DNA from 2 places in the Micromonospora sagamiensis genome. Region 2 is predicted to be linked to the other one. Evidence: predicted binding sites of a transcription regulator. Region 2 holds the regulator's gene; the other holds the start of a gene.

Region 1 (14,685 bases), 3.2 Mb from region 2:
GTCGATCTGCTGATCCGGCGGGGGATCAGCGCGGTTCCGGTGGTGGACGGGTTCCGCCGGGTGCTCGGTGTGGTCTCCGAGGCGGACCTGTTGCACAAGGTCGAGCGGGCCGGCCGTCCGGAGGAGCGCCGGATCTTCGAGGGGCGCCGCCGCCGCGACGCGCGGATCAAGGCCGACGCGATGGTGGCCGGTGAGCTGATGACCGCTCCGGCGGTCACCGCTTCCCCCCAGACGTCCCTGCCGGCCGCTGCCCGGCTGATGGACCGGGAACAGGTCAAGCGACTGCCGGTGCTGGACGACCTTGGCCGGCTCGTCGGCATCGTCACCCGTTCCGACCTGCTGCGCGTGCACCTGCGCCAGGATGCGGAGATCCGCGAGGACGTGGTGCAGGAGGTGCTGCGCCGGGTGCTCGCCGTCCAGGACGGGCTGGTCACCGTCCGGGTGCGGCACGGCGAGGTGACCCTCGACGGTCGGGTCGACCGGCGCAGCTCCGCCGACCTGGCGGTCCGCCTCGCCGGGCAGGTCAGCGGGGTGACCCGGGTGAACAGCACGCTCGGCTACGACCAGGACGACACCGTCGCCCTGGAGCAGGAGGCCGGGATCACCCCGGTGGCGTGACCGTCGTCCGGCCGCGCCCGGACACCTGGTCGGCGGGTCGACCGGAACGGGCTCGACGGACCGGCTCGCTCGACGGCTCAGTCGGGTCGGGGCCGGCTCGGCCGACCGGCCGTGCCGGCCCCGTCGACCGTTCGCCCCGGGTGCGTCGTCCGCCGGGCGAGCTGCGCCGCGAGCACCTCGGGTGCCTCGGCCAGCGACGGCCCGTACCAGGTCAGGTGCCGGCCGGAGAGCAGCGCGCAGGGCACGCCCGGGAATGCCTCCGGGCCGTCCTCGGCGGTGAACCGGTACGGCTCGTCCGGCAGCACCACCAGCTCCGGCCGATGGTCGCGCAGCTCCTCCAGACCCGGCCGTGGGTAGCGTTCCGGATGGTCGGCGTAGACGTTGCGCAGGCCGAGCCGGTGCAGCACGTCCCCGGCGAAGGTGTCACCGCCCAGCACCACCCAGGGCCGGCGCCAGACCGGCACGACCACGCGGAGGATCCCGACCGGGGCGGGTGGCGTCGCCCAGGCGTGGCGGGCGGCGGCCAGCCACGCCGGTTCGCCGGACGCGCCGAGGGCGGCGAGCAGGTCGCCCAGCTCGGTGAGGGCCTGCGGTACGGTCCGCGGGTAGGTGACCCGTACCGGCACGCCGGCCGCGACCAGCGCGTCGGCGTCCTCGCGGCGGTTCTCCTCGACGTTGAGCAGCACGACGTCCGGACGGAGTGCGAGCACCCGGTCGAGGTCGGGGTACTTGCTGCCGCCGACCCGGGTGACCGCCAGACCGGCGGGGTGGGTGCACCAGTCGGTCGCGCCGACCAGGACCCCGGGCAGGGTGACCGCCACCGCCTCGGTGAGCGACGGCACCAGGGACACCACCCGCACGTGCGTACCTCCCGAATCCCGACCACTCGCCAGGTTCGATGATGCCCGATCCGATCGTGGCCCGTTGCACCGCTTCTACAACGTTGTAATACTCCCGGTGGCACCCCGAGGAGGCGGTATGCGACACGAAGCGAAGACGACGTCCACGGGCCCGGCGCGCGACGCCGCGGAGGTCGACGAGACACCGGTGGAGGCGCTCGGCGACCTCTACCGCGACGGGATCACCGCCTGTCGGGGCGCGTTCCCGGCCGAGTGGGTCGACCAGGTCCGCGAGGACGTCGACACGGCGTTCGCCGAGGCCAGGTCCCGCCCCGACGGCGCGGTCGGCCGGGGCCCGCAGCGCTGGTACGTGGAGATCCATCCCGAGCAGCTGCGCGGCTTCGTCGACCTGGTCACCCATCCCTGGGTGGTGAGGGTCTGCCGGGCGGTGCTCGGGCCGCGCTACGAGATCGTCGAGCTGGGCTTCGACACCCCGTTCCCCGGGGCCGCCTACCAGCCCTGGCACCGGGACTTCCCGATGCCCGGCGAGACCCGGCAGCAACGGCGGCTCACCTCACTCGCCTTCAACCTCACCACCGTCGACACGGTGGAGGAGATGGGCCCGTTCGAGATCGCCCCCGGCACCCAGTGGGACGACCACGCCGACTTCGACCACGGCATGTTCCCGCCCCGGGAGCGCTACCCCCGTTACGAGCGACGCGCGGTGCGCAAGTACCCGAAGCGCGGCGACGTCTCGGCCCGGTCGGCGCTGACCATCCACCGTGGCACCCCGAACGTCTCCACGGTGGCCCGACCGGTGCTGGTGCTCGGCGTCGACGCTCCCGGCGCGGGCAACGCCGCCCGGCACGACATGGCCGTCACCCGGGGCTACTGGGAGCGCCTGCCGCCGCTGGTCCGCGAGCACCTGCCCTGCCCGGTGGTGGAGACCCTGACCCCGATCCGGCAGAAGCACACGATCGAGGGACTGGTGATGGGCGTCTGAGCCCGGGACCGGCGGCCTCCGCCACCGGACGGCACCCGGTCCCACGACGCGTCCACCGGGTCCGCCCGGCGTGTCCGCCGTCGGGTGGACCGCCCGGCGGCGGGCCCCGGCCGCGTCCTAGACTCTGGCCCCGGCACCGAGGGATGGAACGTGGGACAGATGACGAGCACCGGATTCGACGACGACGCCCGGCTGCGCCCGCTCGCCGCCGGACGCGGTCCGCTCCTGGAGCGGGGTGGGCACGTCGTGTACACCGCCCGCCGCCTCGGTGAGCTGGTGTCCGGTCGTCCGCCGGGCGTCACCGGCCACCAGTGGAACACGGCCGGTCGGGCCACTCTCGACGTCGTGGTCTGTGACGGCGCCACCGGCCGGCCGGTGTTCGCGGTCGAGTTCACCTCTCCGGTCGCCACGCCGGAGGCCCGACGCGAGATGCGGATGCGTGACGCGGTCAGCGCGGCCGTCGGCCTGGAGGTGCTCAGGATCCAGTCCGCCACCCTGCGGCCCGGCCCGCACGGGCGACGGGTGGCGGAGTACCTGATCGACGCCCGTCGCTACGCCGCCGGCCTTCCGGAACAGGACGATCCGGCGGCCGAGCAGCCCGTGGGGTTCCGGGACATCGTCGGTCGGCTGCCCGACGGGCGTGACGGCCCCGTCAACGACCTGGGCGCGATCGCCCGTGCCGCCGCGGTCGAGGCGTACGTGGCCCGGCAGCTCGTCGACCCCATCGTCCGTGGCCTGCACGTGCGCTGGACGAACGGCTCCACCGAGGGCTGGGCCTGGGTGGAGGTGCGTCCCGGCCGGTGCCTGGTCGAGCGGGTCCTGCTGTGGGAACACCGTTTCTCGTGCGGGGTCGACGCCGCACGACTGGCCGGGGACCTGGCGGTGACCGCGATCGGTGAGCGTCTCCGCCAGCTCGACACCGACGAACCGGACCTGGTGCCCCGGATCGACCTCGGACGTGACGTCGACCGCCTGCGGTCCCGCCGGGACGAGATGGCGCACGGGTTCGACTTCGACCATCTCACCTTCGACTGATCCCTTTCCGGCCGCCGGGCGCGTGGGATCTCGATCCCCGGGCGTCGGGCCGTGCGGGGAATGGGCCGGATCGGCTCGTCCCGAGCCGGTCGGAGCGGTGACGGGAAAGGACATCGTCGGTAATCGACATCTTTCCCGGGAACGGGAATACCGCTCACGGTCGCCGGTGCGTCCCGGTCGGCGCTCCCGCCGTTTGCCGGCCGGCGGATCCCCGTCGTCGACGCGGACATCCCGCCACGGTGGACCCGCGGCCGCACCGACCACGACGCCGTCCGGACCCGTCGCCCACCGGAGACTGACCGGTGGCCGACCGCCGACGCCGGTAGGGCGGCGACCGCGCCAGGTCGGCCCTGGTCAGCACGCGTGGAAAGCAGGGGCGCGGGTTCGGGGGACGGGCGGAAAGGGTGGCCCGGCCGGCGCTGGTGATTCCCCAGCGTGACGTCCGGGCTCCGGATGGTAATCGACGGTCGGTCAGCGGTTCTTGTACGCCTCGACCACCGACACCGGGATGCGGCCACGCTCGGAAATCTCGTAGCCGTTCTTCACCGCCCATTCGCGGATCGCCCGGTTCTGCTCACGATCCATTCCGGACGTCGCCGGACGACCCGGACGGCGAACTCCCCGGTTGCTCTCCACGACGCCCCGACCGATGCGACGGCCAGCGGTGATGTACGGGTCCAGGGCCTTGCGCAGAACCCCGGCGTTTTCGTCCGACACATCGATGGTGTACATGACGCCGTCGAGCCCGAACTCGACCGTCCGGTCGGCCTTTCCGCCGTCGAGGTCGTCGGTGAGAACTGTGATTACTTTCCTGGCCATCGTCCATTACTCCTTGTGCGTGGCGGGGTGTGGCTAAGAGTTTGACGTATCGCACCGCAAATCCGCAACAATGCGTGGCCCTCGGCATTCCATGGCGCACACCAAGCGGGTGAAAACTCGCCCTGGCATGGAAATTGCCAGTCGGGCGGTCGGGCCCGGCCGTCGCCGAACCCACCGGACGCGCCGCGCAACCCGCATGGCGACGAATGCGGTTCCGGTGCCGGGCAGCCCGGCCTGGCCGGCGAGTGCGGCGGCCTCCGTCCGGTTGGTCACCCGGAGTTTACGCAACGCCGAGACGGCCGTCCGCTTGACGGTTCGTTCCGGAACGTGCCGCTCCTCAGCGGCTCCTCGGGCCCGCTGCTCCTGCGAGCGTCCCGCCCGCCGGGGAGCCGCTCGGTGCGTCTCCCGGCGGTCGTGGTGTGGGTCACACGGTGGAACAGGGCGGACGTGGCGCGACTTGAGTCAGGCACGCTCAAGTCAACGCTTTTGGCAGGTGTGCGATGGCAACTCTTCCGGTACTGCCCCTGACCGACACCGTCCTGCTGCCCGGCATGGTCATCCCGGTGACCCTCGACCCGACCACCCAGGCCGCCGTCGACGCGGCCCGCGCCACCGGCGACCAGAAGCTGCTCGCCGTGCCCCGGATCGACGGCGAGTACGGCCCGGTCGGCGCGGTCGCCACCATCGAGAAGGTCGGTCGGCTGCCCAGCGGGGAACCGGCGGCCGTCATCCGGGGCCTGACCCGGGCCCGGATCGGCTCCGGCGTCCCCGGACCCGGCGCCGCCCTCTGGGTCGAGGCGACCGAACTGACCGAACCCGCCCCCGCCGGCCGGGCCCGGGACCTCGCCCGCGAGTACCGGGCGCTGATGACCTCGGTGCTCCAGCAGCGCGGGGCCTGGCAGGTCATCGACGCGATCGAGCGGATGACCGACCTGTCCGAACTCGCCGACTCCGCCGGCTACGTCTCCTGGCTCACCCTGGCCCAGAAGACCGAACTGCTCGCCGCGCCGGACGTCACCGCCCGACTCGACCTGCTCGTCGGCTGGGTCCGCGACCACCTCGCCGAGCAGGAGGTCAGCGAGCGGATCAACAACGACGTCCGCGAGGGGTTGGAGAAGTCCCAGCGGGAGTTCCTGCTCCGCCAGCAGCTCGCCGCGATCCGCAAGGAACTCGGCGAGGACGAGCCGGACGGCTCCGCCGACTACCGGGCCCGGGTCGAGGCCGCCGAGCTGCCCGAGAAGGTCCGTGAGGCGGCGCTGCGCGAGGTCGGCCGTCTGGAGCGGGCCAGCGACGCCTCCCCGGAGGCCGGCTGGATCCGTACCTGGCTGGACACCGTGCTGGAGATGCCGTGGACGACCCGTACCGAGGACGACACCGACCTCGCGGCGGCCCGTGCGGTGCTCGACGCCGACCACGCCGGCCTGGCCGACGTCAAGGACCGCATCCTGGAGTACCTGGCGGTGCGCAACCGGCGCGCCGAGCGCAACCTCGGCGTGGTCGGCGGACGCGGCTCCGGCGCCGTACTCGCCCTCGCCGGCCCGCCCGGCGTCGGCAAGACCAGCCTCGGCGAGTCGGTGGCCCGTGCCCTCGGGCGACGGTTCGTCCGGGTCTCCCTCGGTGGCGTCCGCGACGAGGCCGAGATCCGTGGCCACCGGCGCACCTACGTCGGCGCGCTGCCCGGCCGGATCGTCCGCGCCCTGCGCGAGGCCGGCTCGATGAACCCGGTGGTGCTCCTCGACGAGGTCGACAAGCTCGCCGCCGGATACGCCGGCGATCCCGCCGCCGCCCTGCTGGAGGTGCTCGATCCGGCGCAGAACCACACCTTCCGCGACCACTACCTCGAAGTCGACCTCGACCTGTCCGACGTGCTCTTCCTGGCCACCGCGAACGTGGTGGAGAACGTCCCCGGCCCGCTGCTGGACCGGATGGAGCTGGTCACCCTGGACGGCTACACCGAGGAGGAGAAGGTCGCCATCGCCCGGGACCACCTGCTGCCCCGGCAGCGGGACCGGGCCGGACTCACCGCCGAGGAGGTGACCGTCACCGACACCGCGCTGGCCCGCATCGCCGCCGAGCACACGCGCGAGGCAGGTGTCCGGCAGCTCGACCGGGCCCTGGCGAGGATCCTGCGCAAGGTCGCCGTGACGCTGGCGACCGAGGCGGGACCGGTCCACGTCGACGTCGAGGACCTGACCCGCTACCTGGGTCGCCCGAGGTTCACCCCCGAGTCGGCGGAGCGGACCGCCGTCCCGGGTGTGGCCACCGGCCTGGCGGTCACCGGAGCCGGGGGTGACGTCCTCTTCGTCGAGGCGACCAGCATGGACGGCGAACCGGGGCTGACCCTCACCGGACAGCTCGGCGACGTGATGAAGGAGTCCGCGCACATCGCGCTGTCGTACCTGCGCTCGCACGGCCGCCAGCTCGGCCTCGACCCGAACGCCCTCGCCGGACGGCGGATCCACCTGCACGTGCCGGCCGGCGCGGTGCCGAAGGACGGGCCGAGCGCGGGCATCACCATGGTCACCGCGCTCGCCTCGCTGGTCAGCGGCCGACCGGTTCGTCCCGAGGTCGGGATGACCGGCGAGGTGACCCTCTCCGGTCGGGTGCTGCCCATCGGCGGGGTGAAGCAGAAGCTGCTCGCCGCGCACCGGGCCGGCCTGACCGAGGTGGTCGTCCCGGCCCGCAACGCGCCGGACCTCGACGACCTGCCGGACGAGGTCCGCGAGGCGCTGACCGTACACACGCTGGCGGACGTGGCGGACGTGCTCGCCGTGGCGTTGCGCCCTGCCGACACCGACACCGACACCCGCACCGGTCCCGCCCTCGCCGCCGCCTGACGCGGATGGGGTGGTAGCAGGGGCCCCCTGCGGTGCGCTGAGCACTGCAGGGGGCCCCTGCTCCACAAAAAGCGGTAACAGGGGACCCCTGCTACCACCCCACAAGGGGGGTCAGCGATTGTCGCGGTCGCGGCGCACGGTGGCCTTGCGCCCCTTGATGGTGCTGCCACGCAGCCCGGCGATCACCTCGTCGGCGACCGACTGGGGCACCTCCACCAGGGAGAACCGGTCGGCGATCTCGATCGAGCCGATGTCCCGTCCGCTGAGCTGGGTCTCCCCGGTGATCGCCCCGACCAGGTCCTGCGGGCGGACCCCGGCCCGCCGGCCCAGCCCGATGAAGACCTGGGTCGTCCCGCCCGTGCGGGAACGGGCCGGGCGGCGCTCGCCGCGTGCGTCGTACCCCGGCCGGGCCTCGCGGGGGGCGCGGACCGGAACCTGCGGGATCTCCTCCTCGTCGTCGGCACCCGGCCCGGCGGCCTCGTGCGCGAGTTTCACCGCCGCGAGCGCGACCTCCATCAGGTCGAACTCGTCGCTGAGCGACTCCACGATCACCCGGAACGGATCGAGGTCGTCCTCCAGCAGGCTCTCCCGCAGCGCCGCCTGGGTCAGCTCCAACCGCCTGGTACGCAGGTCGGCGACCGTGGGAATCTTGTCGATGACGATCCGCTGGCCGGTCACCCGTTCGATGGTCTTGAGCATCCGGTGCTCACGCGGCTCGGCGAGGGTGATCGCCACGCCCTCCCGTCCCGCCCGGCCGACCCGGCCGATCCGGTGCACGTACGACTCGGGTGCCGACGGGACGTCGTAGTTGACCACGTGGGTCAGCTGCTCGACGTCCAGCCCCCGGGCCGCGACGTCGGTGGCCACCAGCAGGTCGGCGGTGCCGGCGCGCAGCCGTCCCATCACCCGGTCCCGCTGTTCCTGGCTCATCCCGCCGTGCAGCGCCTCGGCCCGGTAGCCCCGGCCGTTCATCGTCTCGGTGAGGCGGTCGACCTCCTCCCGGCTGCGGCAGAAGACGATCGCCGCGGTGGGGGACTCCACGTCGAGGACACGTCCCAGCGCCGCCGGCTTGTGGGCCCGCGCCACGATGAACGCGCGCTGCCGCACCAGGGGCGTCTCCCCGGCCACGGTGGGCTCCCGGGCGATGAGGATGCGGACCGGGTCGGTGAGGTGCTGCCGGGCCATCCCGTCGATGCGCGCCGGCATCGTGGCCGAGAAGAGCACCGTCTGCCGCTGCGCGGGCGCGTGCTCCAGGATCGCCTCGATGTCCTCGGCGAAACCCATGTCGAGCATCTCGTCGGCCTCGTCGAGCACCACCGTGGCCAACCCGCCCAGGCGCAGCGTGCCCCGGGCGATGTGGTCCAGCGCCCGGCCGGGCGTCGCCACCACCACGTCCACCCCGATGTCCAGGGCCCGCAGCTGCCGCCCGATCGGCTGCCCGCCGTAGATCGGCAGTACCCGGACCCCCAATTCCCGCCCGTAGCGGTGCAGCGCCTCGGAGACCTGCACGGCCAGCTCCCGGGTCGGGGTCAGCACCAGCGCCACCGGGTCACCCGACGCACGCTCGGCCGGGAGCCGGTTCAGCAGGGGCAGCGCGAAGGCGGCGGTCTTGCCGGTGCCGGTCGCCGCCTGACCCAGCAGGTCACGACCGGCCAGCAGGGGAGGGATCGCCTCCCGCTGGATCGGGGTGGGCTCCTCGTAGCCGAGGGACGACAACGCGCCCAGCAACTCGGGTCGCAGACCGAGGTCGGAGAAGGGGCTCGCCGGATCGGGGTCGCCCGGACCGGTGGAAGCGGACGCTGGTTCGGGCAGTACAGGTGCGGAACTCATGCGACAAGCCTTCCATCACCCCTGGGGTCACGTTGCGGCGACCGGGCCACATCGGCGACACCTTCCGGTACGCCGGTGCGGACGACGCCCGTTCAGGCGTCGCCCGCACCGCCGTGGCCCCTTCGACGAGGCCACGGCGTCCCGCTGCCATCCGGACCACGATCTGGGTCCGGACGCCCCCGATCAGGCAGCCGGGACGGACGGCTCAGAGGGCCAGCAGCACCGCGATTCCCACCCCGGTGTCGAAGACGGCGCACCACTCGGCGTACCCGCGTGGCACCACCCGGTTCAGGCGGTGGTGCACGACGTCCCACGCCGAGTGGGCCAGCCAGCCGGCCGCCACCAGCCAGGTGGCGAGCGGCTCGGCGGCGGTCGCCGCGGCGGCCGCCAGGCCAACCCAGGCGAGCATCCCGGCCACCTGCACGGCGAGCATCCGGCGGTCACCCAGCCGACGCCGGTACGCGCCGATCACCAGGTAACCCGCCGGCAGCACCAGCACGAACCACGGATTGGGCACGACCGGCGCGAACACCATGTCGACCGTCACCAGCAAGGCCAGCAGGGTCGGCCAGCGGTGCCGCAGCAGCCGGAGCAGGGGACCCGCCGCCGGGGTGGGAGCGCCCGCGTGGACGTGTTCGCCACGGCGGTGCCACACCACGACGACGGTCGCCGGCACCATCAGCAGGTGCGCGCCGAGGGTCAGCACGTCCGCGTCGATCAGCCCGGCCCACCACGGTACGGCGAGCAGCGGCAGCGGCAGCACCATCGCGGCCACCATTTCGCCCACCCCGGACCACGGGTGCCCCCGGTGCCACATCCACACCGTCATCCCGATCGCCATGTCGAGGGCCATGACCAGCATGCCCACGTCCGGCCGGGCGAGCAGGTCGGGTCGGCCGAGGCGGTCGGCGGCCACCGCCCAGAGCGGGTCGAGGAGCAGCATCCCCGCCACCATGGCGGCGAGCATCTCCAGTACGGGCCGGAGCAGCCGGCGTCGACCCGCCACCGGCTCGGCCACGAGGGGTGTCCCGGTCGTCGTCCGGGCCACGGGAGGCGTTGCCGTCGTCGTTTCGCTCATGTGTCGAGCCTGCGGCGTACCCGGACCCGGAGCCCATCCGCGCGGTGTCACCGGTCGGCCGTGCGAAACGCCCGGCGTACCCGTGCGTCCCGGGCCTGACGGGCGGGCCGTCGTTCTCCTAGCATCGGGGCCGTGCCGACCACTCCCGCCGACCCGGACCGCTGGCTGCGCCGGGCCCGGACGGTCACCCTGGTGTCGTTGGCCGGCGGGTTGTGGGCCGGTCTGCTCCTGCCCGCGATCGGGATGTTCCGCGAGACCGACGGGCTCCGGCTGGCCGGGGGAGCGGCCGGCATCGTCCTCTTCGCCGTTACGCAGGGCGTGGCGGTGCATGCCGCCGTCACCCCCTGGCTGGACGACCGGGCCCGGCGCCGTCGCCGTCTCGCCTTCGTCGGCGCGGCGGTGCTCAGCGTGCCGCTGGTCGCGCCGTTGGCCGCCGGCTCCTGGCCGAGCTGGGCGTGGCTGGGGGCCTCTATGGTCGGCACCGTCCCGCTGCTGGGTCCGGTACGGGCCCTGCTGCCCGTCACCGCCGGCGCGCTGCTCGTCACCGTGACGGTGGCCGGGGCGACCGGTGGTTCCGTCGTCCGGCACCTGGCCGTCACCGGCGGCGTCGGCCTGGGGATCGCCGCCGTCAACGGTCTCCAGTTCTGGTTCTGGGATCTGCTGCTGCGGGCCCGGGAGGGCCAGGAGGCGCGAGCCCGGCTGGCCGCCACCGAGGAGCGCCTGCGGTTCGCGCGGGACGTGCACGACGTGCTCGGACACGCGTTGACCGTCATCGCCCTCAAGGCCGAGCTCGCCGCCCGGCTCGCCCCGGTGGACGCCGAGCGTGCCGGGCGGGAAGCCGACGAGGTGCGCCGGCTGGCTGCGGCCGCCCTGGACGAGGTCCGCGACGCCGTGCACGGGTACCGGCGGGTCGACCTCGCCGACCAGGCCGCCGCCGTCGGGCAGGTGCTCCGGTCCTGTGGCGTACGGTCCACCGTGCTCCTGCCCGACGGCGCCCTGCCGGCGGGGACGGCCGCCCAGTTCGCGGCGGTGCTGCGGGAGGCGAGCACCAACGTGCTCCGGCACAGCCGGGCCGGCTGGTGCCGGATCGAGATCAGTGTGGAGGACGAGGTGGCCCGGATGACCGTCGCCAACGACGGGGCCCCGGCGGTCGGCCCGGACGACCGCAGTCACGGCCTGGACGGGCTGAGCGAACGGCTGGCCGCCGTCGGCGGCGTGCTCGCCGTCCGGCATGACGGCGACGTCTTCACCGTCGAGGCGACCGTGCCGGTCCCCGCATGATCCGCGTCCTGCTCGCCGACGACGAGGAGTTGATCCGGGCGGCCCTCGGCGCACTGCTCGATCTGGAACCGGACCTGACGGTGGTGGCGCAGGCCGCCGACGGGCCGGCCGCGGTGACCGCCGCCCGGGCTCACCGCCCCGACGTGGCCGTGGTCGACCTGGAGATGCCCGGCCTGGACGGGTTCGGCGTCATCGCCGAACTGGCCCGGGTACTGCCCGACTGCGCGGTGGTGATCCTCACCGGCCGTGGTCGGCCCGCGCACCTGCCCCGCGCCCTCACCGCCGGGGCGCGTGGCTTCCTGGCCAAGGGCTCGCCAGCCGGCGCGCTGGCCGACGTGATCCGACGGGTACGCGCCGGCGGCCGGTACGTCGACCCCGCGCTGGCCGCCGACGCGTTGAGCATCCCGCCCTGCCCGCTGACCCCACGGGAGCTGGAGACGCTGCGGCTGGCCGAGTACGGCGCACCGGTCGCGGTGATCGCCCGCCGCGCGCACCTGTCCAGCGGCACGGTGCGCAACTACCTCGCCTCGGCCGTGCAGAAGCTCGGGGCGGCCAGCCGCGCCGATGCGGTCCGTCTGGCCCATGACAACGGCTGGCTGTGACGCACCACCACCGCAGGCGGCTAACCTGGGCGGCGTGCGGACCGTCGAGCTGCTCTGCTCCCCGCCGTTGGAGGACGCCGTCCGGGGCGCCTGACACCGGCTCGCCGAGGCCGGCCTGCCCAGCCTGGCCCGGAACACGCACCCCACCAACCGCCCCCACCTGACCCTGGCCTCGGTCGACGAGTTCCCGCCCGGGGCGCAGGCCCGCCTCGCCGCCCTGGTCGACGCCGCGCTGCCCCTGCCGGTGCGGCTGGACCGGATCACCGTCCTGGACGGCAGCGCCCCACTGGTGTGGCTGGTCCGTCCGTCTCCGGCACTCACCGCGCTGCACGCCGCCGTCTGGGACGCCCTCGCCGGTGCCGACGGGCTGCTGCCCTGGCACGCGCCGGGCCGGTGGATCCCGCACCTGAGCCTGGCGTTGCGCTTCCGCGACGCCGACCGCCGGCGGGCCCGCGCGGTGGCCGCGGCCGACCGCCCAACCGGTGCGTTCGTCGCCGCCCGCAGCTACGACGGCGCCGACCGGACGGTCACCGCGTTGGGCCGCGCGGTCCCCGACACGTGAGCGGGCCCCCCGCCCGTTGGGGCAGGGGGCCCGGTTGGGCGGTCCGACGCCGCACCCCGTGGACCGTCCGTCCAGGTGACTACCGGTGGAAGCGCAGGTAGTCGAACTCCGCGGTGACCGCCGGCTCGGCCCCGCCGTGCGCGACCAGGCCGATCCGGGGGGTGGTGTCGGCCGGGAACGTCCAGACGCCACCCCAGGTCCAGGTACGGCCGTCGCGGCTGGAGCCGGCCCGGAACTCGTGCTCGCCGGTGACCGGGTCGACCCGGTGCGCCAGCCGCAGCCAGGTGGTGGCGGCCGGCGCGCCGACGATGTTCCCGCCGTACACCGGCTGGCCGGCGAAGGGCAGCTCGTAGCCGTACTCGACCTGGCGGGTGTTCCAGATCGCCACCTGGCTCAGCCGGGCGAAGCGGTCGTCGTCGACGTACGCCACGAGGCCGGCCTGCTGGTAGTTGCGGACCGTCTCCTCGCCCAGGTCGAGGGTCACCTTCGTCTCGACGACGTAGTCGCCGGTCGGCGCGTCGCGCAGCAGCACTCCGGCGTCGTTGCCGGTGCCGGTCAGGTCCGCCGAGCGCACCGGCCAGCGCAGCGCCCCGTCGGCGACGGTGGCCCCCGGGTCGGGCCGCACCCACTGCCAGGGCGTGCCGAGGTCGCCGTCGAACTCGTCGGAGAACTGCGGCAGGATCCCGCCGACGCGGGGCGCGGGCACGGTCCGCCGCACCGGTCGGTGCAGGCGGGCGACGCTGACGTTGTCGAACTCGGCGACGCCACCGGCGGCGACCAGCCCGAGCCGGCCGGTCGGCGATCGGTCCAGCCGCAGGGTGACCACCGCGAGCTGGTCACCCAGGCGGGCCGGGCTCAGCGTGGCGACCAGCCGGTCACCGCGTACCTCGACGGCCAGGTGGTGCCGGTGGCCGGGGACGAAGCCGGCCGGCAGCGGCGCGGTCGCCGTCCGGTGGCCGTCACGGGCCACCAGTAGGCCCCCGGCCACGTCGACCCGGACGTCGACGCGGTCGCCGAGGGTGACACCCGCGGCGCGGGCACCGGCCGGGCGCAGGTCCACCTCGGCACGGACGTCCCCGCCGGTGGTCGTGTGATGGGTCAGCGTTCCGGTGCCGCGCAGCTGTCCGTCGGTGACCCGCCAGTCGCCGTCGTGCCGCCAGCCGGTGAGGGCGACGCCCTGGAAGCGCTCGTCGATTCGTCCGGTGGTGACCGGGGCGGGCCGGTCGCCGTCGGACGGTCCGGCGCCCGCGTTCACCACCGGCCACCCGTCGACCCAGTCGAGCCGGTCGATCAGCATCGGCCGCTCGTTGATGCCGAACGGTTCGTCCAGGTACGGGTCGGCCCGGTCGATGCCGTGGTAGACGATCCAGTCCTGACCGGACAGGTCGGTGAGGAAGCCGTTGTGCCCGACGCCGATCCAGCGGTTGCCGTTCTGGGTCAACACGGGCGTGCCGCCGGCCCGGGAAGCGGTCAGCGCCAGTCCCTCCCGGTCGACGAAGGGCCCCCGCGGGCTCCTCGACCGGCCGACGTGGACGGAGTAGCCGGTGGCCGGCCCGGCGCAGCAGTTGGCGGTGGAGGCGAAGAGGTAGTACCAGCCGTCGTGGCGCAGCACGTAGCTGCCCTCGAACTTGTTGTCGATCGCCACCAGTGTCGGCGTGCCGACCGCCCGCAGCCCGTCGGGGGAGAGCTCGGTGACCGATACGCCCCCGTAGTAGCTGCCGTAGTAGAGGTAGGGGGTGCCGTCGACGTCGGTGAACTGGCTCGGGTCGATGGTCCAGAGCCAGCCGCCACCACCACCCGGGCGGGGGGCGACGACCGGCTCGTCGGCGAAGGTCCACGGGCCGGTGGGGGTGGGGGCGGTGGCCGCGCCGACGGCGAAGTCGCCCCCGTCGGGCGAGACGGTGGTGTCGGTGACGGTCACGTACATGACCCAGCGGCCGTCGACCCAGCGCACGTCGGGGGCCCAGAACCCGGCCCCCTCGGCGGCGTACGGGGGACGCTGGCCGGGGGTGAAGGCGTCTCCGACGTAGGTCCACCGGAGCAGATCGGCCGAGCGGGCCATGGGGACGCCGTGGAACTGCTTCTCGCCCTCGCGAAGGGGATCGGTGGTGCCGTAGGCGTACCAGAGGCCGTCGGGCCCCCGGACGATCACCGGGTCGGCGAAGGTGTCGGCGAAGGAGG
Region 2 (14,685 bases):
GCGAAGGCCGACGGGGTACGCGTGCTCGGTCAGGCCGAGGCCGAGGCGGAGACGGCGAAGCTGGCCGCGTACGCCCAGCTCCCGGTCGAGGTGCTGCACGCCCTCGCGCTGCGCGACCTGGCCGGGCAGCTCCCGCAGATCAACCAGCTCACCGTCACCCCGGACCTGCTCACCGACCTGCTGGGCAAGCTCGGCGGTGACCGGTGAGCGCCACCCTCGCACCCCGCGTCGTGGTGGTGAGCCGCCGCAGCGAGTTGGACGAGCTGCTCGCCCGGCACGGCACCCGCGCGGCGGCGGCCTGGTACCTGAAGGCCCGTGGCGGCGACCTGGCCGAGGTGGTCCACCGGCACGAACTGCTCCAGGCGGCGCTGACCACGGTCGCCACGGCCGTCCCCGTCGACTGGCGACGCGGTGCGGTCGACCGGGAGGACCTGCCCCGCTTCCTCTTCGCCCCGGAGGACGTCGTGGTCGCGGTCGGCCCGGACGGGCTGGTCGCCAACGTCGCCAAGTACCTCGACCGGCAGCCGGTGATCGGCGTCGACCCGGATCCGGGCCGCAACGCCGGAGTGCTGGTCCGCTCCGCGCCCGCCGAGGTGGCCGGCCTGCTGCGGGCCGTCGCCGCCGGGCGGGCCGGCACCGAGACGCGGACCATGGTGCGCGCCGTCCTCGACGACGGTCAGGAGCTGATCGGTCTCAACGAGGTGTACGTCGGGCACGTCTCCCACCAGTCCGCCCGTTACCTGCTCGCGGAGACCGCCGACGGGCGGACCCGCCGGGAGCGGCAGTCCTCCTCCGGGCTCGTGGTGGGCAGCGGCACCGGCGCGACCGGCTGGTGTGCGTCGATCGCCCGGGACCGCGCGGAGCCGCCCCGGCTGCCCGCCCCGGACGAGCCGGCGCTCTGCTGGTTCGTCCGGGAGGCATGGCCGTCCCCGGCCACCGGGGCGGGCCTCACCGCCGGACGGCTGGGCGGCGACGGCAGCCTGGAGCTGACCGCCGAGTCCGAGGGGCTGGTCGCCTTCGCCGACGGCCTGGAGGCCGACCGGCTCACCCTCGCCTGGGGGCAGCGGATCACCCTCTCCGTCGCCCCCCGTCACCTGACACTGGTCACCGGGGCGCACTAGTGGTGGACGCCGCGCGGCTCAGTCGTCGGTGAGGTGGTGGCGGTTGGCTTCGATCCAGGCGTGCAGGGCCTCCGGGTCGTCCGGGTCGACGCCGTCGGCCATGAGCTGGGCCACCGCCGCCGTGGCGGGACTGCGCCGCTCGCCGGTGCTGTAGAGGCGGGCGAACTCCGGCACCATCTCCTCGATCGCGGTGTCCGTCTGGCTGGCCGCCGGTTCGGGCAGGCCGCGTCGCCGGGCGGCGTACCCGGCCCAGCCGCGCAGCACCCGCGGGAGCAGGGCGGCGTCGTCCATGTCCAGTACGGCCCGCCGGTGCACCCAGTCGAGCAGGAACAGCTCGGCCACCGTCGGGCTCCACCGCAGCGGGTCGGCGTCCGGGAAGCTCGCTGCGTGGTCCAGGAGCAGGCTCAGGCAGAAGTGCAGGGACGCCAGCTCCGGACCGTCCATGGCGTCCAGGCCGAACCGGGCGGCCTCCGGCGAGGCGAGGAACTGGCGTACCAGCTCGGTGCGCTCCGCCGGGGTGAGCGGCTCCGGGTCCACCGGGGCCCGGACGGGGCGGGGCAGCAGGGCCAGTCGGGCCCCGGCGATCGTCCGGTCGGTGGCGAGCGACCCCTCGCCGGGCAGGTCCCCGAGGTCGTCGGTGATCGACAGGTGGCGGGACACCTCGCTGTGCAGCCGGGCCGGGTCCTCCGTCCGGAACCAGGTCAGCTCGTCGGTGGCGCACATCTGCCGGACCTGTTCCAGGATCCGTTCGGCCGGTCCGCCGACGAAGATGTCCTTGGTGATGCCGATGTTGTGGTCGACCAGGGCGACCATGGCGTGCTCCGGCCCGCCGGCCGCCTCGTCGTACGCGAAGGTGGCGAGGTAGGAGGTCTGGTCGCCGTACACGTCGCCGTAGGCCCAGCAGCCGGTGAGGTGCACCCGGCCGAGCTGGTCGGACCAGGCCGGGGCCTGCGCGCCGGGCTTGACCCGGTCGGCGCCCTCGGCGTCCGGCACGAGCCGGGCGAACACCTGCCGGATGGTGGTGGCCGAGGCGGTCCGCCGACGGGACGTGGCGGCGAGGAAACCGCTGACGAACTCCCGTACGGCCGTGCTGCGGTCGGACTCCGCGACCGCGTAGACGCTGCCGAGCAGCGCCGTGCCGAGCATCTCGGCGTCGAGGGCGCAGTCGAGCCGGCTCACGTCGCGGGCTGCGTGCAGTACCGCGTCGTAGGGGGTGTGAGTCGTGGCCATGGATCGACCCTACGCCGCCGGAACCCCGGCGGGAGGAAGGCCGGGATCACTTCTTTCCGGCCGCCACCCGCAGCGCGTCCCGGGCCTCGGCGTACGAGGTGAGCACCGCGCGGACCGGGGTCAGCACGTGCTCCTCGCCGACCGCCGCCACCGCGGCGGCGAGCCGTCGCTCCGCGCGGAGCCGGGCCCGCCGGGCCGCCCAGCGGACGACCGGCCGGGTCACCGCCGCGACCAGCAGCCCGGCGAGCAGCCCGCCGAGCAGCAGCAGCGTCGGCAGCGGTACCGCACCGACCATCGGCTCGTCCGGGTCGGGCAGGCCGAGGGCACGTAGCGCGTACCCGAGCACCAGCCAGGCCAGCCCGGCGAGGGCGGTGAGGGTGACCAGCCACTGGACCGCGCCGACCAGCCGCCACCACACGGGCCGCTCCGGCACACCGAGGTCGGTGCCGGCGACCGCCCGGTCCAGCGCGTCCGGCACGTCGCCGAGGCGGGACCGCGCCGCGCCGGTGACCGCCGCCGGCCAGGGTGCCGGCAAATCGCCGCCGGCCCGGTCGGCCACCGTCCGGACGGCCAGCCCCAGCGCCGAGCGCTGGGCCGCGGTGGGATCGGGTACGGAGGTCGCGGCGAGCGGCTTCTCCACCGCCCCGTCGGTCTGCTCGCCGCCGCCGGGCAGGTGCAGCCGGCGCAGCGGGTCCGGCCGTAGCCGGCGCCAGCCCCGGACCACCGGCCAGCCGGTGGCGCCCGCCGCCCGGTGCCGGTACGCCGCCTCGACCGCCGTGGTCACCGCCGGCACCCCGGCCGCCGCGGCCAGTGCGCCGGTCAGGGCACGGGTGCCCGCGGCGTCCGGCCCGGTGCCGGCCGGTTCCGGTTCGACCAGGTCGGCGAGGCGCTCCACGACCGTGTCGATGTCGCCGGCCAGCCGCCGCAGGGACGCCTGCCGCTCGGCGACCGTCTCCTCCAGGGCAGCCCGTAGTTCGGTGGTGCCGGACCGGTCCACGGCGGTGGTGGCGAGCAGGGGCACCCCGGGCAGGCCGTCGGCGTCGAGCAGGCGGCGCAGGTCGTCGAGGACCCGGGGCAGCTCGGCCGGGGGCAGCCGGTCGGCCTGGTTGAGCACGACCAGCGTGACGTCCCGGTGCCGGTGGAACTCGCGCAGGTAGCCGGTGTGCACCAGCCGGTCGGCGTACTTCTGCGGGTCGACCACCCAGATGACCAGGTCGACCAGGCCGAGCAGGCGGTCCACCTCCAGCCGGTGGGCATGCTGCACCGAGTCGAAGTCGGGCAGGTCGAGCAGGACGAGGCCGTGCAGGGCGGACTCGTCGTCGCCGTCGAGGGCGCTCTCCCGGATGAACCGGTGCCGGGGCAGCACGCCGATCCAGTCGAGCAGCCGGTTCGCGCCGTCCAGCGGCCCCCACACGCAGGCGTGCGCCACGCCGGTGGTCGGGCGGCGTACCCCGACCGGGGAGAGGTCCAGCCGGGCGAGCGCGTTGAACAGGCTGGACTTGCCGCTGCCGGTCGCTCCGGCCAGGGCGACCACGGTGTGGTCTCGGGAGAGGGCGAGCCGGGTGCCGGCCCGCTCGACCAGGGTGTGCGCGGGGACGAGCCGCTCGTCGGGGAGGTGGCCGTCGACGGCGGTGAGGAACCGGCGGACCGCGTCGAGGCGGGTGATCAGGTCGTCCGGGTCGACCCGCTGCCCGCCCCGGAGCGCCTCCCGCATCCGGCCGACGATCCCGGTCACCGGGTCACGTCCAGGTCGCTGTGCTCCCGGGCCTCGGCCACCCGCGCGGCGGCGGCCCGCAGGTCGGCGGCGGTGTCCGCCTCCGGCCTCGCGTTCGCGGTACGGGTGAGGAACCGCCCGGCCTCCTCGTCGAGCAGCGCGTCGACCCGGTCCAGCAGGTCGCCCCGGGCCTGCCGGGCGAGATTGCGGACCGCCTGGTCGCCGAAGATCGCCTGGAGGACGGCCTGTGCGGCGACCGTGGTGCCCGCCCCGGTGGCCACCTCCAGTCCGGTCGGCACGAAGGCGGTCGAGGCGAACACCGCGATCATCACGGCGAGGCCGGTGGCGTTCACCGCGTACGCCGCCGTCCGGGCCACGAACCGCTTGTCCCCGCCCTCGGTGCGGACCAGTTCCAGCACGCCCCGCTGCCAGTCACGGATCAGCCGCTCGGCGCGTTCGGGCAGGTCGGCGGAGGCGTGCGCCAGCTCCGGGTCGAGCAGCGCCGCCCCGGCGGGGTGGGCCCGCCACCCGGTGTACGCGTTCTCGGCCGCCTCGGCCGCCACCCCGCGCAGCAGGGTGACCAGTTGACTCTCGATGGCGTCCCGCAGCTCGCTGGCGGGGGCCGGTCGCCCGGTGACCGTCGCCACGAGCCGGTCACGGAGCCGGCCGATCCGCGCCTCCAGGGTGCGGAAGAACTCGCCGGTGCCGACGAACTCCTGCCAGCGGGCGAGCACCTCGCCCCGGAGCAGCCGGCCGTCGGAGAGGCCCTGCTCGACGGTGCGCCGGGCACCGCGGTACGCGGCGCGGACCCGGTCGTCGAGCGCGTCGGCGGCGGTGGCCTGCTCGTCGGCGGCCTCGGCGAGCGCCCCGGTGATCGGGCCGAGTGCGGCGAGCGCGCCGTCGAGGGTCTGCCGGACCACGGCGGCGCGGGCCTCGGCGTCGGCGGCGAGTCGGGCGAACCACTCGCCCAACGGCGCGGTCACCCGTTCCGGCAGCAGACCATGCCCGTCGACCTGCGTCTCCGGGAGGACGAAGAGCGGGGCCGCGCCGAGATCGTGACTGGCGAGCATCTCCGCGAGGTGGGCGGAGACCTCCTCGACGGCCTCCGGCGGCACCCGGTCCAGGACGAGGGCGATGGCCGCGCCCCGGGCGCGGGCGTTGTGCAGCAGTTCCCAGGGGACCGCGTCGGCGTACCGGGCGGCGGTGGTGACGAAGAGCCAGAGGTCTGCGGCGGCGAGGAGCTGCCCGGCCAGCGCCCGGTTGGCGTCGACCACCGAGTCGATGTCCGGCGCGTCGAGGAAGGCCAGGCCGGGTGGGAGGGCGGGCGCGGTGACCAGTTGCAGGGCGCGTGGGTCCTCGCTGGGCTCGCTGGTCCGGGTCAGGCCGGGCAGCAGCTCTCCCTGGCGGAACCAGACCGAGTCGGCCGGATTGCAGACCAGCACCGGGGACCGGGTGGTGGGCCGGAGCACCCCGGCGGCGCTCACCCGCGCCTGGACCAGGCTGTTGACCAGCGTCGACTTGCCCGCGCCGGTGGAGCCGCCGACCACCACCAGCAGCGGGGCGTCGAGGCGGGCGAGCCGGGGCAGCAGGTAGTCGTCGAGCTGGTCGGTGAGGGCGGCCGCGTTGCGCCGGGCCGGCTCGGCCGAGGGCAGGGCGAGCGGGAACCGGGCGGCCTCGGTCGCGGCGCGCAGGCCGGCGAGGGCGGCCGGCAGGTCGCCCCCGGGTGTCCCGGGTGGGTCCTCCGCGGCGGTGGCTGGTCCGGTGCGGGCGGCGACGGCGGGCGCGCCGGAGTGGGTGGCGGATTCCCCGTGCGTCGTCACCGCTAAAGCGTGCCCGACCGAGGCAAGGGAAGACAACAGCGGGTCCCCGTGTTGAAGGTTGCGTCGGGTCGACTCAACCTCGACTTGACGATCGCGACGGGCATGGCACTATTGAGTCAAGTCCACTCAACTTGCGGTGGGTGCTCTCCGGGCGGTGCCCGTCACCTGCTCAACGTTACGAAGCGAGGAAGCGAAGATGGCACGTGCGGTCGGTATCGACCTCGGCACGACGAACTCCTGCGTCAGCGTTCTCGAGGGCGGTGAGCCCACCGTCATCGCCAACGCTGAGGGCTCGCGTACGACCCCGTCGATCGTCGCGTTCGCCCGCAACGGCGAGGTGCTCGTCGGTGAGGTCGCCAAGCGTCAGGCGGTGACCAACCCGGACCGGACCATCCGGTCGGTCAAGCGGGAGATCGGCACCAACTGGACCGTCGACATCGACGGCAAGAAGTACACCCCGCAGGAGATCTCGGCTCGCACGCTGATGAAGCTCAAGCGGGACGCGGAGGCGTACCTGGGCGAGCAGATCACCGACGCGGTGATCACCGTCCCGGCGTACTTCAACGACGGCCAGCGCCAGGCCACCAAGGAGGCCGGTGAGATCGCCGGCTTCAACGTGCTGCGGATCGTGAACGAGCCGACCGCCGCCGCCCTGGCGTACGGGCTGGACAAGGGCTCCAAGGAGCAGACCGTCCTGGTCTTCGACCTCGGCGGTGGCACCTTCGACGTCTCCCTGCTGGAGCTGGCCGAGGGTGTCGTCGAGGTCAAGTCCACCAGCGGTGACAACCAGCTCGGTGGCGACGACTGGGACCAGCGGATCATCGACCACCTGGTGAAGACGTTCCGGGGCGAGCACGGCATCGACCTCTCCCAGGACAAGATGGCCCTCCAGCGGCTCCGTGAGGCCGCCGAGAAGGCCAAGATCGAGCTGTCCGCCGCCACCAACACCAACATCAACCTGCCGTACATCACCGCCGGTTCGGCCGGCCCGCTGCACCTGGACGTGACGCTCAGCCGCGCCGAGTTCCAGCGGATGACGCAGGACCTGCTGGACCGCTGCAAGGGCCCGTTCGAGCAGGCCGTCAAGGACGCGGGGATCAAGGTCTCCGACGTCGACCACGTGATCCTGGTCGGTGGCTCCACCCGGATGCCGGCCGTGACGGACCTGGTCAAGCAGCTCACCGGCAAGGAGCCCAACAAGGGCGTCAACCCGGACGAGGTCGTCGCCGTCGGCGCGGCCCTCCAGGCCGGTGTGCTCAAGGGCGAGGTCAAGGACGTCCTGCTGCTCGACGTGACCCCGCTGAGCCTGGGCATCGAGACCAAGGGCGGCATCTTCACCAAGCTGATCGAGCGGAACACCACCATCCCGACCAAGCGGTCCGAGGTGTTCACCACCGCCGACGACAACCAGCCGTCCGTGCTGATCCAGGTCTTCCAGGGCGAGCGGGAGATCGCGGCCTACAACAAGAAGCTCGGCACCTTCGAGCTGACCGGGCTCCCGCCGGCGCCGCGCGGCGTGCCGCAGATCGAGGTCACCTTCGACATCGACGCCAACGGCATCGTGAACGTGCACGCCAAGGACCTGGGCACCGGCAAGGAGCAGAAGATGACCATCACCGGCGGCTCGTCGCTGCCGAAGGATGACATCGAGCGGATGCGCCGGGACGCCGAGGAGCACGCCGAGGAGGACAAGCGCCGCCGCGAGGACGCCGAGACCCGCAACCTGGCCGAGGCGCTCCAGTGGCAGACCGAGAAGTTCCTCGCCGAGAGCGGCGACAAGCTGCCGGGCGAGTCCCGCGACCAGATCAACGAGGCGCTCGGCGAGCTGCGCGGCGCGCTCGGTGGCCAGGACATCGAGAAGATCAAGTCGGCCCACGAGCGGCTTGCGCAGGTCTCCCAGCAGGCCGGTTCGCTGCTCTACGCCCAGCAGCAGGGTGAGCAGGGCGAGCAGCCGGGCGCGGCCGGTGCCGCCGGTGGCGCGCCGGGCGGTGCCCAGGCCGGTGCCGACGACGTGGTCGACGCCGAGATCGTCGACGAGGACGGGAAGAAGTGACGTCCCGCCCCGTCACGACCCCACGGCAGAGGGATTGAGGTAGCCGCATGACGGACAAGCCACGAGCCGTCGACCCGGAGGAGACCCCCGGTTCGGTGGCGGGTGAATCCGGGACGCCGGCCGACTCCACCGGGGACGGTGCCGAATCCGCGGCGGGTCTGGTGGAGGAGACCGAGGTGATGGTCGACGAGGTCTCCTCGACCGTCACCGAGTCCCCGTCGGACGGCGCGCCGGTGGTGGACGCCCCGGCCAGACCGGCCGACGGCGGTCCGGCCGCCCCGCTCGGGGCCGAGCTGGAGGCGCTCCGGGCGGAGCTGGAGGAACGCACCCGGGACCTGCAACGGGTCTCGGCCGAGTACGCCAACTACCGCAAGCGGGTCGAGCGGGACCGGGCCCTGGTCGGTGAGCAGGCGACCGGCGCGGTGCTCACCGCGCTGCTGCCGATCCTCGACGACCTCGACCGGGCACGCGAGCACGGCGATCTGGTGGGCCCGTTCGGCACGGTGGCCGAGCAGCTCACCACGGCACTGGGCAAGTTCGGGCTCACCGTCTTCGGCGAGCAGGGCGACCCCTTCGACCCGACCCGGCACGAGGCGGTCGCGCACCAGACCTCGGCCGAGGTCAGCGAGCCGACCTGCGTCCAGGTGATGCGCCGGGGTTACCAGCTCGGCGAGCGTCTGCTGCGGCCCGCGATGGTCGCGGTCGCCGATCCGGAGTAAGTACGAGACCGTGACCGGGTCCTCCCGTCCACCGACACCGGGTGGGCGGGGGGCCCGGTGCGCGTCGGGTGGAAGGGGGTGGACCGGTGAGTTCCAAGGACTGGCTGGAGAAGGACTTCTACGCCGTACTCGGCGTGGACAAGTCCGCCTCCTCGGACGACATCAAGAAGGCGTACCGGAAACTGGCCCGGGAGTCCCACCCGGACCACAACCCGGACGACCCCGGCGCGGAGGAGCGGTTCAAGGCCGCCTCCGAGGCGTACAACGTGCTCTCCGACGACAAGCGCCGCCGGGAGTACGACGAGATGCGCACGCTGTTCGGCTCGGGCGCGTTCCGGCGCAGCGCCCGGGGCGCGGGCGGCGGCGTGCCGTTCGACGTCTCCGACCTGTTCGGCGGTGCGGGCGGCGGTGACCGCCGGTTCGGCGGTGCCAACTTCTCCGACCTGTTCGGTTCGGTGTTCTCCGGCGGCGGCGGGGCCGGCCCGGCGCGGCGGGGCCCGGCGCGTGGGCGGGACGTCGAGGCGGAGGTCGCGCTCGACTTCTCCGACGCGGTCCGTGGGGTGACCATCCCGCTGACGCTGCGCGCCCCGGGGGTCTGCGACACCTGCCACGGGGACGGGGCCAAGCCCGGAACCCGGCCGGTGTCCTGCCCGCAGTGCCACGGCTCCGGGACGGTGACCCGCAACCAGGGGTCGTTCAGCTTCGCCGAGCCGTGTCGCAACTGCCAGGGCGTCGGCACGATCGTCGAGGAGAAGTGCCCCGAGTGCCGGGGCACCGGCGGGGTCACCAAGACCCGCACCCTCAACGTCCGCTTTCCCGCCGGAGTGGCCGACGGCCAGCGGATCCGGCTGGCCGGCCGGGGTGAGCCGGGGGAACGCGGCGGCCCGGCGGGTGACCTCTTCGTGCACGTGAAGGTGCGCCCGGACGACCTGTTCGGACGGACCGGGGACGACCTGACCCTGAGCGTGCCGATCACCTTCGCGGAGGCGGCGCTCGGTATCGACCTCCGGGTGCCCACCCTGGACGGTGCGGTGACCCTGCGGGTGCCGCCGGGCACGCCGAGCGGCCGGGTCCTGCGGGCCCGGGGCAAGGGCGTGGTCCGCCGCGACGGGCAGGCCGGTGACCTGCTGGTCACCCTGGACGTGGTGGTCCCGGCCCGGCTCTCCGACGAGGCCCGTACGGCGTTGGAGACGTTCGCCGCGCACACCCCGCCGGCGGCTCGGGAACATCTCGACGCCCGGGTGCGTCGCTTCAGTTAGCAGTGCGTCGCTTCGGTTGGCACGGTGGAGTACACGCGGAGGTGAGCGGGATGGCGGACGGGTTCGTCGGCTCGGGTGACCCTGCCTACGACGCCAAGGTACTGATGATCTCGGTCGCGGCACGGATGGCGGGGATGCACCCGCAGACGCTGCGGCAGTACGACCGGCTCGGGCTGGTGCAGGCGGGGCGGGCGGCCGGGGGCGGTCGCCGCTACAGCGTCCGGGACGTGGTGCTGCTGCGTGAGGTGCAGCGGCTCAGCCAGGACGACGGGGTGAACCTGGCCGGCATCAAGCGGATCATCGGCCTGGAACAGCTCCTGGAACAGGCTCAGGCCCGGCTCGCCGAGATGGAGGCGGAGCTGGACGCCGCGTACCGGCGGATCGCCGAGCTGGAGGCGATGGCCCGGTTCCCCGGCCGGGAGATCGTCCCCACCACCCGCACCTCCACCGCGCTGGTGGTCTGGCGGCCCCGCCGCTCCACCGGCCACTGACTTCGGACCCGGCTGTGGTGGTTGCAGGGGTTCCCTGTTACCGCTTTTTGATGAGCAGGGGTCCCCTGCAACCACGGCGGGAGTCGCGTTCCGTGGAACCGCCGCGCCGACCGGTCCCGCCGACTAGCCTCGGAACCAGGTCCCGTCCGCACCAGCCGGGCCCACCGTCGCGGCCGAGCGTGCCCGGTCCGGCGGGTGACGGCGAGGGGGAGTCATGGCGGAACCGGCGAGGAAGGTCGCCCGGCAGGCGGAGGAACGCTTCGACCGGGTCGCCCAGATGGTGCGGGAGCGGTTCGACGCGATCACCGGAAGCCGGTTCGCCGGCAGGCCCGGCCCGGCCGTCGAACGCCGGGACGCCGACGGGGGTGACGAGACCGGCCCGGAGCGGACAGCACCACCGCCGGGACCGCGGCGGAAGGGCCGGAAGCGCGGGGGACGCACCTGAGTCACGGGCCGGAATCCACGGGGGGTTCCGGCCCGTCCCGCTCAGCCGATCCGACGGTTCTCCCGGACCAGCCCGCCCTCACACCAGTCGTGGTAGTCGAAGAGGTGGGGTCGCTCCATGAGCACCCGGGTGTTGTAGGCCCAGGTGCGCACCAGTTGGTCGCCGGTCAGCTCGGCCTGCTCGACCAGCTTGCGCAGGCGACGCTTGGAGTGGGCGCGGAACTGGGTGCGGATGCCGTCGGCGGCGTAGATGTAGAGGCAGTGCAGGGCGAACCGCCGGGCCGGGCACGCCGGGTCCATGGCCAGCTCGAACAGGGTCGGGACCAGGTGGTCGCCGGCGACGAGCAGGTCCCAGTCCGGGGGCATCGCGGTCAGCGGAACCGAGTCCGGCTGGTAGGCCCACGCCCGTAGCTCCGCCGGGGAGGGGTCGACGGGGTTGGCGAAGCCGGGAAACGTCGACTCGGGCACGTACCGGCAGCCTTCCGCTCGCGCCCGCGGGGCGAACCGGGTGTCCGCGGGGACCTGGTGTGCTGGGGCGAAACGGTAGCGCGGTCCCGCGCGGCGGCGAAAGACCTCGGCGGGACGGATTCCGCGATCGTCGGCCGGGTCGGTTCCCCGTACGGGCGGACCGACCCGGCCGACCGCGACTCAGTCCGGGGTGGGCAGCGGTTCCAGCCGCCGGGCCGCCGCCCGACGCCGCAACCACTGCTTGAACCAGGCGAAATCCGGCAGGCGGGCCAGCATCGGGCCGGTCACCACGGTGATCAGCACGTACGCGGTGGCGAGCGCGGCCAGCCCCGGTGGGACCTCACCGCTGGCCACCGCCAGCCCGGCGATGACGATGGAGAACTCGCCCCGGGGCACCAGCGCGAGCCCGGCCCGCCAGCGACCGGGTTCGGCGATGCCGGCCCGTCGGGCGGCCAAGTAGCCGGTGAGCGTCTTCGTCGCCATCGTCACCACGGCCAGGGCGAGCGCCGGCAGCAGGACGGGCGGGATGTCCCGGGGGTCGGTGACCAGGCCGAAGAAGACGAAGAAGACCGCGGCGAAGAGGTCCCGCAGCGGGGTGAGCAGCTCGGTGGCGTGGTGCGCCACCGGGCCGGAGAGCGCGATGCCGACCAGGAACGCGCCGACCGCCGCCGACACCTGGAGCTTCGCCGCGATCCCGGCGACCAGCAGGGTCATGCCGAGCACCCCGAGCAGCAGTGCTTCCGGGTCCTTCGCGGACATGGCGGTGGAGATGAGGTGGCCGTACCGGATCGCCACGACCAGCACCAGCAGCACCGTTCCGACCGCGATGGTCAGGGCGATTCCGCCGCCGAGCAGCCCGACCCCGGCCAGCAGCGCGGTGACCAGCGGCAGGTAGAGCGCCATGGCCAGGTCCTCGATGACCAGCACCGAGAGGATCACCGGCGTCTCCCGGTTACCGACCCGGCCCAGGTCGGCGAGGACCTTGGCGATCACCCCGGACGACGAGACCCAGGTGATGCCGGCGAGCACCGCCGCGGCGATCCAGTCCCAGCCGAGCAGCAGCGCGAAGGCCGCGCCGGGCAGGGCGTTGAGGACCGCGTCGATCAGACCCGCCGGGGCCGCCGAGCGCAGGTTGCCGACCAGCTCGTTCGCCGAGTACTCCAGGCCGAGCATGACCAGCAGGAGGATGACGCCGATCTCCGCGCCGACGGCGAAGAACTCCTCGCTGGCGTGCATCTTGAGGATGCCGCCGTGCCCGACGGCGAGCCCGGCGAGCAGGTACAACGGAATGGGGGAGAGGCCGATGCGGCGGCTGAGCCGGCCGAGGAGGCCGAGCAGGAACAGCAGCGCGCCGACCTCGACGAGCAGCGTGGTGGAGTCGTGCATCCGCGCCTCAGCCGTCCGGGTCGCTGTCGGCCAGGATGGCTGTGACCCCGTCGAGCCCCTTGCGGGTGCCGACCACGACCACCACGTCGCCGGCGGAGAAGCGGAAGGTGGGGCCGGGCGAGGCGATCACCTCGCCACCGCGCAGCACGGCCACGATGGAGGCGCTGGTGCGGGTCCGGGCCTTGGTGTCGCCGAGTCGTCGGTTGACGTACTTCGAGCCGGCCGGGATGGCGATCTGCTCGGTGAGCAGCCCGGCGGCCTGCTCCCGCAGCCCGGTGAGCTGCCCGAGCATCAGCGACGCGCCGAGGATGTCGGCCAGCGCCTCCGCCTCGTCGTCGGTCAGCGGTATGTCGTGCTGGCAGGAATCGGGATCGTCCGGGTCGTAGAGGACAAGGTCGCGTCGGCCGTTGCGGTGGGACACCACGCCGAGCCGGCGTCCGGACTCCGTCAACAGGTCGTGACGTACACCGATCCCCGGTAGGGCAGTCTGTTCGACACGTACTCGCACGCGCGCCACGCTACGGTACCGACGCCAAGGAGGGCCATGCTCGGACGATCTTCTCGGTTGCTGGTCACACTGCTGGTCGTGCCCGCTCTGGGGGCGTGTTCGATCGGTGACGTCCGAAGGCGTCCACCGGTCGCGCCGACCCCGTCGGCCCCGACGACGACCGCACCGGGGCCGCTGCCGGCCTCCTTCGACGAGGTCCGCCAGGTGCGGGTGGAGGTGCCCGAACGGTACGACCGGCCGTACGTCGAGTTCGCCGACGCGCGGGACGGTTACGCCCTCTTCGCCGCGTGCGACGGGAAGCCGCTCGCTCCCTCCTGCCCGGCCCTGCTCTACGGCACCGCTGACGGCGGCCGGTCCTGGCGGAAGCTGCGGCACCCCCGTCCGAGCGCCGCCAACCAGCAGCTCTACACCGCCCCCGGCCTGCTCGTGCTGCTCAGCGAACCGCACGGCTGGTACACCTCGACCGACGGCGGCACCACCTTCACCCACTCCCGCTCCGGTCCGCCCCCGGTCTGGGTGGGGGCGCAGGGGCGGTTCCAGGTCGTCGAGTCCACCGGGAAGGTCGCCGAGTGGGACGGCCGCCGGTTGCGGCCCGTGCCCGTCCAGCCGGACGTACCCGGGATCAACACCGTCGCCTCGCGGGACGACCAGATCGTCGTGGCCGGGCTGCATGACGGCCGGCCGTTCGCCGCGATCTCGCCCGACGGCGGTCGGCGCTGGTTCCGGCAGCCGGTGTCCCCGCCCGACGGTGAGGTGGCCGTGCTCCGCGCGAAGATCGACCCGACGGGCACGGCGTGGCTGATCGGGGAGCGTCCGGACCGGACGTCCTTCCCGGCGCTGTGGCGGCAGGGCGGCCCGGGATGGACGCTGGTGCACCCCGAGGACCGGCCGGAGCAAATCAGCTCGATGGTTCCGGTCGGTGGCGGCATGGTCGTGGTGACCGGGCCGGACGGGGCCGGGATGGTGGCAGGCGACCGGTACCACCGGATGAAGTGGCCGCTCACGGGCGAGCACTACCTCATGGCGCTCGCCGACGGCACGTTCTACGCCCGTGGGCCGGACGACGTCGTCCTGGCCAGCGGCCTGTTCCTCGGGCCGCCGCACTGGATCAGGGTCGTCCTCGACCATCGGTGACCCGCTCATGTGACTCGGCTCACACCACCGAAGTTGAGTGGAATAGGCTCAACTCTGGTTGTGTCTCTCTCAGTGGACACGCCGATTCCGGGGGAGCCCATGAACACGGAACGCCTCACCACCAAGAGCCGCGAGGTCATCACCGGTGCCGTCGCCGTCGCCAACCAGCGCGGACACGCCACCGTGGAACCCTGGCACCTGCTGCTGGCACTGCTGGACACCGCCGGCTCCACCGCCGCCGGCCTGCTGCGCGCCGCCGGGTCCGACCCGGTCGAGCTGCGCCGGGTCACCGTACGGGCGATCGACGCGCTGCCCGCCGTACGCGGATCCAGCATCGC

The links. The regulator HspR, encoded in region 2, represses chaperone genes until heat shock. The targets are predictions, from matches to a motif close to TTGAGTNNNNNNNACTCAA.
Region 1: a site for HspR is predicted at 4,772-4,790, ahead of lon (endopeptidase La). Genes of this name have one in related genera too.

Annotation. Positions count from the first base shown of each region.
Region 1 covers NZ_AP023438.1:6,332,846-6,347,530, forward strand. The annotation lists gene IGA62_RS27110 (CBS domain-containing protein) at 1-618, shown strand, start outside; gene IGA62_RS27115 (helical backbone metal receptor) at 696-1,478, opposite strand; gene IGA62_RS27120 (phytanoyl-CoA dioxygenase family protein) at 1,597-2,460, shown strand; gene IGA62_RS27125 (hypothetical protein) at 2,620-3,495, shown strand; gene IGA62_RS27130 (histone-like nucleoid-structuring protein Lsr2) at 3,967-4,314, opposite strand; gene lon (endopeptidase La) at 4,815-7,151, shown strand; gene IGA62_RS27140 (DEAD/DEAH box helicase) at 7,263-8,981, opposite strand; gene IGA62_RS29745 (hypothetical protein) at 9,187-10,059, opposite strand; gene IGA62_RS27150 (sensor histidine kinase) at 10,192-11,340, shown strand; gene IGA62_RS27155 (response regulator transcription factor) at 11,337-11,942, shown strand; gene IGA62_RS27160 (2'-5' RNA ligase family protein) at 12,067-12,504, shown strand; gene IGA62_RS27165 (family 43 glycosylhydrolase) at 12,584-14,685, opposite strand, start outside.
Region 2 covers NZ_AP023438.1:3,139,245-3,153,929, forward strand. The annotation lists gene IGA62_RS13670 (SPFH domain-containing protein) at 1-207, shown strand, start outside; gene IGA62_RS13675 (NAD(+)/NADH kinase) at 204-1,121, shown strand; gene IGA62_RS13680 (hypothetical protein) at 1,140-2,351, opposite strand; gene IGA62_RS13685 (GTPase) at 2,398-4,065, opposite strand; gene IGA62_RS13690 (GTPase domain-containing protein) at 4,083-5,885, opposite strand; gene dnaK (molecular chaperone DnaK) at 6,082-7,938, shown strand; gene grpE (nucleotide exchange factor GrpE) at 7,986-8,657, shown strand; gene dnaJ (molecular chaperone DnaJ) at 8,744-9,916, shown strand; gene IGA62_RS13710 (heat shock protein transcriptional repressor HspR) at 9,967-10,407, shown strand; gene IGA62_RS13715 (hypothetical protein) at 10,622-10,852, shown strand; gene IGA62_RS13720 (hypothetical protein) at 10,894-11,319, opposite strand; gene IGA62_RS13725 (cation:proton antiporter) at 11,500-12,705, opposite strand; gene IGA62_RS13730 (cation:proton antiporter regulatory subunit) at 12,713-13,213, opposite strand; gene IGA62_RS13735 (beta propeller repeat protein) at 13,250-14,347, shown strand; gene clpB (ATP-dependent chaperone ClpB) at 14,447-14,685, shown strand, end outside.